Regions from separate parts of the Hathewaya limosa genome, predicted to be linked through region 1. Evidence: riboswitches for the same ligand, from Rfam matches in the RefSeq annotation. Region 1 holds a riboswitch; the other holds the start of a gene.
What was found. Region 1 has a riboswitch for S-adenosylmethionine ahead of QOZ93_RS10825 (methionine ABC transporter ATP-binding protein). Riboswitches for the same ligand answer to the same signal wherever they lie in the genome.

Region 2: it holds a riboswitch for S-adenosylmethionine, as region 1 does, so the genes downstream of both, metK (methionine adenosyltransferase) here and QOZ93_RS10825 (methionine ABC transporter ATP-binding protein) in region 1, are expected to answer to the same signal.

Annotation. Positions count from the first base shown of each region.
Region 1 is NZ_JAUSWN010000019.1:33,531-38,007, forward strand. It holds gene QOZ93_RS10820 (ABC transporter ATP-binding protein/permease) at 1-1,509, opposite strand, end outside; SAM riboswitch class I at 1,664-1,771, shown strand; SAM riboswitch class I at 1,858-1,965, shown strand; gene QOZ93_RS10825 (methionine ABC transporter ATP-binding protein) at 2,036-2,836, shown strand; gene QOZ93_RS10830 (methionine ABC transporter permease) at 2,866-3,525, shown strand; gene QOZ93_RS10835 (MetQ/NlpA family ABC transporter substrate-binding protein) at 3,545-4,354, shown strand.
Region 2 is NZ_JAUSWN010000001.1:124,006-128,482, reverse strand. It holds gene recD2 (SF1B family DNA helicase RecD2) at 1-1,164, opposite strand, end outside; gene metK (methionine adenosyltransferase) at 1,286-2,461, opposite strand; SAM riboswitch class I at 2,560-2,666, opposite strand; tRNA gene QOZ93_RS00595 (tRNA-Tyr) at 2,789-2,873, opposite strand; tRNA gene QOZ93_RS00590 (tRNA-Thr) at 2,879-2,954, opposite strand; tRNA gene QOZ93_RS00585 (tRNA-Tyr) at 2,976-3,060, opposite strand; tRNA gene QOZ93_RS00580 (tRNA-Thr) at 3,066-3,141, opposite strand; tRNA gene QOZ93_RS00575 (tRNA-Tyr) at 3,166-3,250, opposite strand; tRNA gene QOZ93_RS00570 (tRNA-Thr) at 3,255-3,330, opposite strand; tRNA gene QOZ93_RS00565 (tRNA-Tyr) at 3,347-3,431, opposite strand; gene yyaC (spore protease YyaC) at 3,700-4,221, shown strand; gene mreB (rod shape-determining protein) at 4,293-4,477, opposite strand, start outside.

The DNA of each region.
Region 1 (4,477 bases):
TTCTACATCAATATTAGAAGTAGCCTCATCAAATATATACACCCTACTATTATGCAATAAAGCTCTTGCCAAGGCCAAACGTTGCCTTTGTCCACCAGATAAATTTGCTCCTGAGTCCTTAATCTCACTTTTTAACTTTTTAGGCATAGAATATACAAAGTCATATAAATTTACTTTTTTAAGAACCTGTATAAGTTCATCTTCCGTAGCATCCATTTTACCCATTTTTAAATTTTCTTCTATAGTCCCTGAAAATATATAACTATTATGAGAAACTAAAGTTATATCATTAAATCTTTGTTCATCTCCTAATAATTTTAAATCCTGTTCTCCCATAGTTATACTTCCATCGTACTCTTTAAATAACCCCATTATTAAACTTACTATCGTACTTTTACCACATCCCGATGTTCCAACCAATGCAGTTAAATTCTTATCCTTTATACTTATGGAAACATTTTTTAAAATCTTTCTATTTTTTTCATAAGAAAAATTTACATTTTTTAATTCTATATTGTTGTTACAAAAACCTATAATTTTATTATCTTTATATAACTTCTCTTCAAGATCAATTATTTTAAAAATCTTTTCTGATGCAGCAATACCATTCATAGCTACATGGAAAAATGAACCTAGTTGTCTTACTGGAATAAAAAATTCTGATGATAATAAGATTATAGAAAATACTCCCCCAAAACTTATATTACCTTTTTGTGCTTCCATAAGGCAGATTATTATTCCTAAAGCACTTCCTCCGAATGCTATCAAATCCATAACAGTTATAGAATTTAATTGCATGGACAAAACTTTCATTGTTATATTTCTAAAATTCTCTGCTTCTTGGTTCATCTCTCTATTTTTGTCTTCATCTCTACTATATATTTTAAGCGTTGTTAAACCTTGAAGATTCTCTAAAAATGAATCTCCTAGGTTTATATAAATACCCCAATATTTCCTCAAAAGCTTTTTAGCTAGTTTCATTACAAGTACAATTGAAATTGGAATTAATGGTACACTTAAAATTAATATTACTGATGTTTTAATGCTTATAAAAGACAATACTATAAATAATGTTAAAGGTGCTATCATACTATAAAAAAACTGTGGTAAATATCTTCCAAAATACACTTCTAATTGTTCTATTCCTTCGACTGCTACTTGTACTATTTCTGAAGAAGAAATTTTATCATTGTAATGAACGCCTAATGATATTAATTTACTGTAAACATTATTTCTAAGTTTAATACGAGCATTAGCTGAAGCTTTATAAGACGATTTTGTAGCCTTATAGTCACAAATATATCTTCCTATTATAGCTACAATTACAACACAAAACACAAGAATACCTTGCTCTTTAGTTACTGAATTTTTATATAAATTCTCTAAATAAAATCCAAGACTCATAATCATAACTATATTTAAAAGTAGGCTTATCCAATTCATAAACACCGTTGAAAAAATCCACTTTTTAGACTCACGTGCCATCTCAATTAATCTTTTATTGAACATATAACTTTCCCTTCCTTCAATGATAATGACTATCATTTTAAATTGTAATTAATTATCGCAATTTAGTCAATGGTTATTTAAATAATTAAATTTTTAAAATATTTATTGACAGAATAATTTTTAACAATTATAATATAAACTAATTTAATAAAGACTCTTATTAAGAGTGGCTGAGGGACTGGCCCTATGATGCCCGGCAACCCGCATATTTAATGCAAGGTGCTAATTCCAGAGTGATAACCTTGTTATCCAAAGATAAGAGAAAACGATAATTCATCCTCTTATCTTTTAAGAGGATTTTTTTATTACATAAAAAAATTAATGAACTTTACTAAAAATTTAATATTACCCTTATCAAGAGAGGTGGAGGGACTGGCCCTATGAAACCCAGCAACCAACATATTTTATGTAAGGTGCTAATTCCAGAGTGGTAATTTTATTACCCGAAGATGAGAAACTTTTTTAAACCTCTTCTTCAAAGAGGTTTTTTTATTTTCAAATTTTATTATAAAGGAGATATAAACCTATGATTCAAATTAAAAAATTAAGCAAAGTATATACTCATAAAAATACTTCAATTGAGGCTTTAAAAAACATTAACTTACATATAAAAGAAGGAGACATTTTTGGAATAATGGGATTAAGTGGCGCAGGCAAATCATCTCTTTTAAGATGTATAAATGCATTAGAATCACCTACTTCAGGTGAAATATTAATAAAAAATCTATATGAGGAAAGCACTGATTATTTTGATATAAATAAATTACCTAAAAAAAATTTAAGAAGTGTAAGAAAAAAAATAGGAATGATTTTTCAACACTTTAATTTGCTTATGAACTCCACAATATACGAAAATATAGCCTTTCCTCTAAAACTTTCTAAGCTATCTAAAAAAGATATAGAGAATAAAGTTTTAGGACTTTTAGATTTAGTTAATTTAAAAGACAAAAAAGACATGTATCCATCAAATTTATCTGGAGGTGAAAAACAAAGAGTAGGAATTGCTCGTGCCCTTGCTAACAATCCTAAAATCCTTCTTTGCGATGAAGCAACTTCAGCATTAGATCCTATTACAACAGATTCTATAATAAAACTTTTAAAAAAAATAAATAAAGAACTTAATATTACTATAATAGTTATCACACATGAAATGGACGTTATAGAAAAACTTTGTAATAAAATAGCAGTCTTAGAATCAGGAATCATTGCAGAAGATGGATATGTTTCAGATGTATTTACTAATCCTAAAAGCAAAACATCAAAACATTTTCTAATAACTTGCCAAACTAAAAATAATAATATACAAAATTCTAAATTATATTCATAAAAAATTTGTTAAAAAAAGAGGTGATTAACATGAAAAACATTTTAGAAATCTTATATTCTATACCAAAGCCATTACTACAAACCTTATATATGGTATCTATATCAACCTTATTTTCTCTGATTCTAGGATTACCTTTAGGAATAATTTTGCGGGTTACTTCTAAAGGACATATATTAGAAAACTCTAGAATAAATAAAATTTTAGATACTATTGTAAATATCTTTAGATCAGTACCTTTTATTATTTTAATTGTAGCACTATTTCCTATATCTAAAATATTAGTTGGCACTACTATTGGGTCTACAGCCGCAATTGTTCCACTTTCTATAGCCGCTACTCCTTTTGTAGCTAGAATCATAGATACATCATTAGGTGAAGTTCCATATGGGCTCATTGAAGCAGCTCTTTCTATGGGTGCCAATAATTTTGAAATTATATTTAAGGTTATGTTAAAAGAAGCATTGCCTTCCCTTATATCTGGAATAACTTTAACAATTATAAACATAATAGGATATTCTGCTATGGCTGGTGCTATAGGAGGTGAAGGTATTGGTGATTACGCCATAAGAGAAGGTTATATGAGATATAACAATGAAATAATTTTAATAACTATAGTTGTTTTAATAATTCTAGTGCAAATCATTCAGAGCACAGGAAACTATTTTACAAAAAAATTTGATAAAAGATAAAATTTTAGGAGGAATTTATATGAAAAAAATCGTAGCTTTAATCTCAACACTTTTATTAACTATAACTTTAGTAGGATGTGGTACTAATAAAGAAAGTCAAAATTCATCTAAGACTTTAATAGTTGGTGCATCCCCTGCCCCACATGCAGAAATTTTAAAATTTGCAAAGGATAAACTTCATAATCAAGGAATCGAATTACAAATAAAAGAATTTACTGATTATGTGGTTCCTAATAAAGCTCTTAATGAAAAAGAACTTGATGCAGACTACTTTCAGCACATACCCTATTTAAATAATTTCAACGAAAAAAATGGTACTAGCTTAGTCCCTGTTGCTAAAGTTCATGCAGAACCACTATCTGCCTATTCACAAAAAATAAAATCTATTACTGAATTAAAAAATGGTTCTACAATAGCCATTCCTAATGATAATTCTAATGGAACTAGGGCTTTAAAACTTTTAGAAAAACAAGGATTAATAAAACTTAAAGATAAAAATGCTGAAAATATTACAGAAAAAGATATATCTGAAAATCCAAAACAAATTAAAATAAAAGCAACTGAAGCAGCTCAATTACCTAGATTATTAGATGAAGTAGATATTGCTATAATTAATGGTAACTATGCACTTGAAGCAAAATTAGATACAAAAAATGTATTATTTCTTGAAAACATAAAAGATATAGAAAAGCATGTAAATGTTTTAGCTACTAGAGAAGATAATAAAAATGATAAAAAAATTGCATCTCTTATAAAAGTTTTAAACTCTGATGAATGTAAAACTTTTATAGAAAGTAAATATGGTAAAGCAGTTCTTCCTGCTAAATAAAATTAGTATAAAAATAAAAATTTCTTAAATATTAATTAATTAAAATGTATCCTATAGAATAGACGACTTTAAAAAATCTATTTTATAGGATTTTTTATTATCTACTTTGAATATTTACCTAAT
Region 2 (4,477 bases), on a different contig from region 1:
AGTTTTAGCTTCTCTACCCGTTGCTTCCGTCATTCTTTTAGCTGCCCTTCCCGTAGGAGCCGCCATACCTACACTTAATCCTGATTCTTCAAATATTCTTATTATACAATTAATTATAGTAGTCTTTCCTGTTCCTGGACCACCAGTTATTATTTCCATACCATTTTCAAATGCCCCACAAATGGCTTCTTTTTGTGATACAGCAAATTTAATATTATTTTCATTCTCAAAATTTTTTATTTCTTTTTCAACATCAATATGAACTTTATCATAAGAACTCATAGTTAGACTTAAAATCTTTTTTGTTACAGATAATTCACTATAATAATAAGGTATTGTAAAAACACATTCTTGTTCATCTATATTTTCAACTTTAATATTGCCAGCCATAGTTACTTCAAAAATAGCCTTTTCAATTTCTTCTTTATCTACACAAAGAACCTTTTCTCCTTTTTCCATCAATTCACCCATTGGCATATAAGTATTTCCCAACAAACAAAATTCATTTACCAAGTACTTTATTCCACTTTTTATTCGATAAGGAGAATTTTTTTCTATTCCTAAATTTAGTGCTATTTTATCTGCAGTCTTAAAGCCTACCCCTACTATATCCTCTACTAACTTATATGGATTTTGTTTTATTATATCTATTCCACTAATCCCATATTTATTATAAACTTTTACACACTGATTAGCTGTCATTCCGTAAGGTTGAAGAAAAATCATTATATTCCTACATTCTCTTTGCCTAGAATATGATTCATATATTAATTTAATCTTTTTCTTCCCAATACCTTCAATTTCGGCTAATCTATCAATATCATTATCTAAGACATCTAAGGTCTCTTCTTTAAAATGTGAGACTATTTTTTTTGCTGTAACAGGACCTATTCCAGAAATTATGCCTGAAGCCAAATATTTTTCAATCCCTGTTAAAGTTTTAGGTATAATTTCTTCACATGAATTAACTTTTAACTGTTTACCAAAGTTAGGATGAACATTCCATTCACCTGTAACTTTTACATTTTGGCCTTCATTCACAAAAGGTATTGTTCCAACTATAGTTACAAGTTCATCTTTTTCATCCTTTAATTTAGCTACTGTATATTCATTTTCTTCATTTTTAAAAATTATCGATTCTATTATACCTATAATTTCAAACATAAAATCTCTCCCATACTTTTTTATAACTCTTATTATTAAATTATAACATAAAATTTATATAAAATTAGAAAACACGATTATCCAAATAAATGAGTAATCGTGTCCTTTATAAAATATTTAATTACATTAATTCTTTAATTTTCTCTACTTTATCTAATCTTTCCCAAGGAAGATCAACATCTATTCTTCCAAAATGGCCATATGCTGCTGTTTGTCTATATATAGGTCTTCTTAAATCTAGTTCTTTAATTATAGCAGCCGGTCTTAAATCAAATACTTTATTAATTATTTCAACAATCTCTTCTTCTGATTTCTTACCTGTTCCAAATGTTTCAACACAAATAGATACTGGCTTAGCAACTCCTATAGCATAAGCTAACTGAATTTCTAATTTATCAGCAATACCAGCTGCAACTAAATTTTTAGCAACCCATCTTGCTGCATATGCTGCAGATCTATCTACCTTTGTTGGATCTTTACCTGAAAAAGCACCGCCACCATGTCTTCCAGCTCCACCATAAGTATCTACTATAATCTTTCTTCCTGTTAATCCTGTATCACCTTGTGGTCCACCAATTACAAATCTTCCTGTTGGATTTATTAAATATCTTGTATTTCCATCCAATAATTCCTCAGGAACTATTTCTTTAATTACATATTTTATTAAATCAGCTTCAATTTGTTCACGAGTAACATCAGGACCGTGTTGAGTTGAAATAACAATTGTATCTATTCTAACAGGTTTATCACCTTCATATTCTACTGTTACCTGAGTTTTTCCATCAGGTCTTAAATATCCTAATGTTCCATTTTTCCTAACTTGTGATAATCTTAAAGCTAACTTATGAGCAAGTGATATTGGAAGTGGCATATATTCTGCTGTTTCATTTGATGCATATCCAAACATCATACCTTGATCTCCAGCACCAATAGCTTCTATTGTATCCATTTTACCCTCTTTAGATTCTAAAGCTTCGTCTACGCCCATAGCAATATCTTGTGATTGTTCATCAATAGATGTCATAACAGCACAAGTTTCTGCATCAAATCCATATTTAGCTCTTGTATATCCTATTTCACTTACAGTCTTTCTTACAACTTTAGGAATATCAACATAACAATTAGTAGTAATTTCCCCCATTACTGAAACAACACCAGTTGTACAAGTTGTCTCACACGCAACTCTACCTTGAGGATCTTTTTCTAAAATAGCATCTAAAATAGCATCTGAAATTTGATCACATATTTTATCTGGATGTCCTTCTGTAACTGACTCTGATGTAAATAACTTTCTCATATTATTCTCCCTCCAAAATGTTTATCTTTTCTAGAGCATGGCCTTTTTTCCTAATAAAAAAACCCCTTCAATAAGAAGAGGTTGTTAATATCTACCACCTCTTATCTTGCAGATATAAAATTCTGCAGGAATTGGCACCTTAGTGTTTATACACTGGTTGCCGGGTTTCACAGGGCCCTTTTCCCTCCACCTCTCTTGATAAGAGCATTTTATTTAATTTTTTATTTTTTTATATTTACATTATAACTTCATCATAGCATAATCTTATTACATGGTCAATAGAAACATTTAAATGATAAAAAATAAAAGGACATGAAAACATGTCCTTGGTGGATGAAGATGGATTCGAACCATCGAAGCGAAACGCAACAGATTTACAGTCTGCCCCCTTTGGCCACTCGGGAACTCATCCAAAAATGGAGCTGACAATAGGAATCGAACCTACAACCTGCTGATTACAAGTCAGCTGCTCTGCCAATTGAGCCATGTCAGCACAAAATATATTTTTTTAAAATGGTGGAGGAAGATGGATTCGAACCATCGAAGCGAAACGCAACAGATTTACAGTCTGCCCCCTTTGGCCACTCGGGAACTCCTCCAAAAATGGAGCTGGCAATAGGAATCGAACCTACAACCTGCTGATTACAAGTCAGCTGCTCTGCCAATTGAGCCATGCCAGCACAAAACATATTCTATTTTTAAAATGGTGGAGGAAGATGGATTCGAACCATCGAAGCGAGACGCAACAGATTTACAGTCTGCCCCCTTTGGCCACTCGGGAACTCCTCCAAATTGGAGCTGGCAATAGGAATTGAACCTACAACCTGCTGATTACAAGTCAGCTGCTCTGCCAATTGAGCCATGCCAGCATAAGTATTAAAATAATGGTGGATGAGGATGGATTCGAACCATCGAAGCGAAACGCAACAGATTTACAGTCTGCCCCCTTTGGCCACTCGGGAACTCATCCCTATTTAATACTACTTATTATGTTTTGTTGTCGTGTATTTCCGACAAGAAGTAGTATACATTTTTACGGTTCTTATTTCAAGTCGTTTTCTCCTTATTTAAGAAGATTACTTTCTTTATACTTATATTTTCTTTATAATACTCCTTTTTACTAAAAATTAATATGTTTTTTTACACCTTCTTCATATTTAATCTTTCATTCACATATTTTTATTAGTGTAATATTATATACTATCCTTTAAAACTCTGCTATATTTAGGAGGTGCCTTGTGGATAAAACTTGTATTAACTATTTAAATGAACGCTGTATAAATACACTAGTTGAATCTTTAAAAAAAACCATAGATGAAAAAACTATAATAGTATGTATAGGCACTGATAGATGCATAGGTGATTGTTTAGGTCCATTAGTAGGTTCTCTATTGATAGATCGAAAGTTTCCTCTAAAAGTATTTGGCTCCTTAAACAAACCTATTCACGCCTTAAATTTAGAAGAAAACTTAAACTATATAAATAATGAATATCCCAATCATAACATTATAGGAATAGATGCTTGTTTAAGTGATGATGAAGATATAGGTAACATAATAATTAGAGATTACCCCATATGTCCTGGAAAAGGCGTAGGAAAATATTTACCTCCTGTAGGTAACCTATCCATAGTAGCAGTTGTTGATTCCTATAATAATTCGGAACCTTTTTATTCTAGAAGTATTAGATTAAGTTTTATCATGAATATGGCTAAAAAAATTTGTATTTCTTTAGAAAAATCTTATACATTAAAAATTTAGATAAAAAAATACAAGCTATTTATAATATAGCTTGTATTTTTTTATTATTTACATAATAACTTAATAATATATTATTCTTTTCCCATATATTCTATGGAATCTAATGATTTCCCTGTTCCTAATGCAACACAAGATACACTATCTTCTGCTACATATACTGGTACCTTAGTATGATCTTGGATTAACTTATCAAGCCCATTTAATAATGCTCCACCACCGGTCATAACAATTCCTTTGTCAGCTATATCAGATGCTA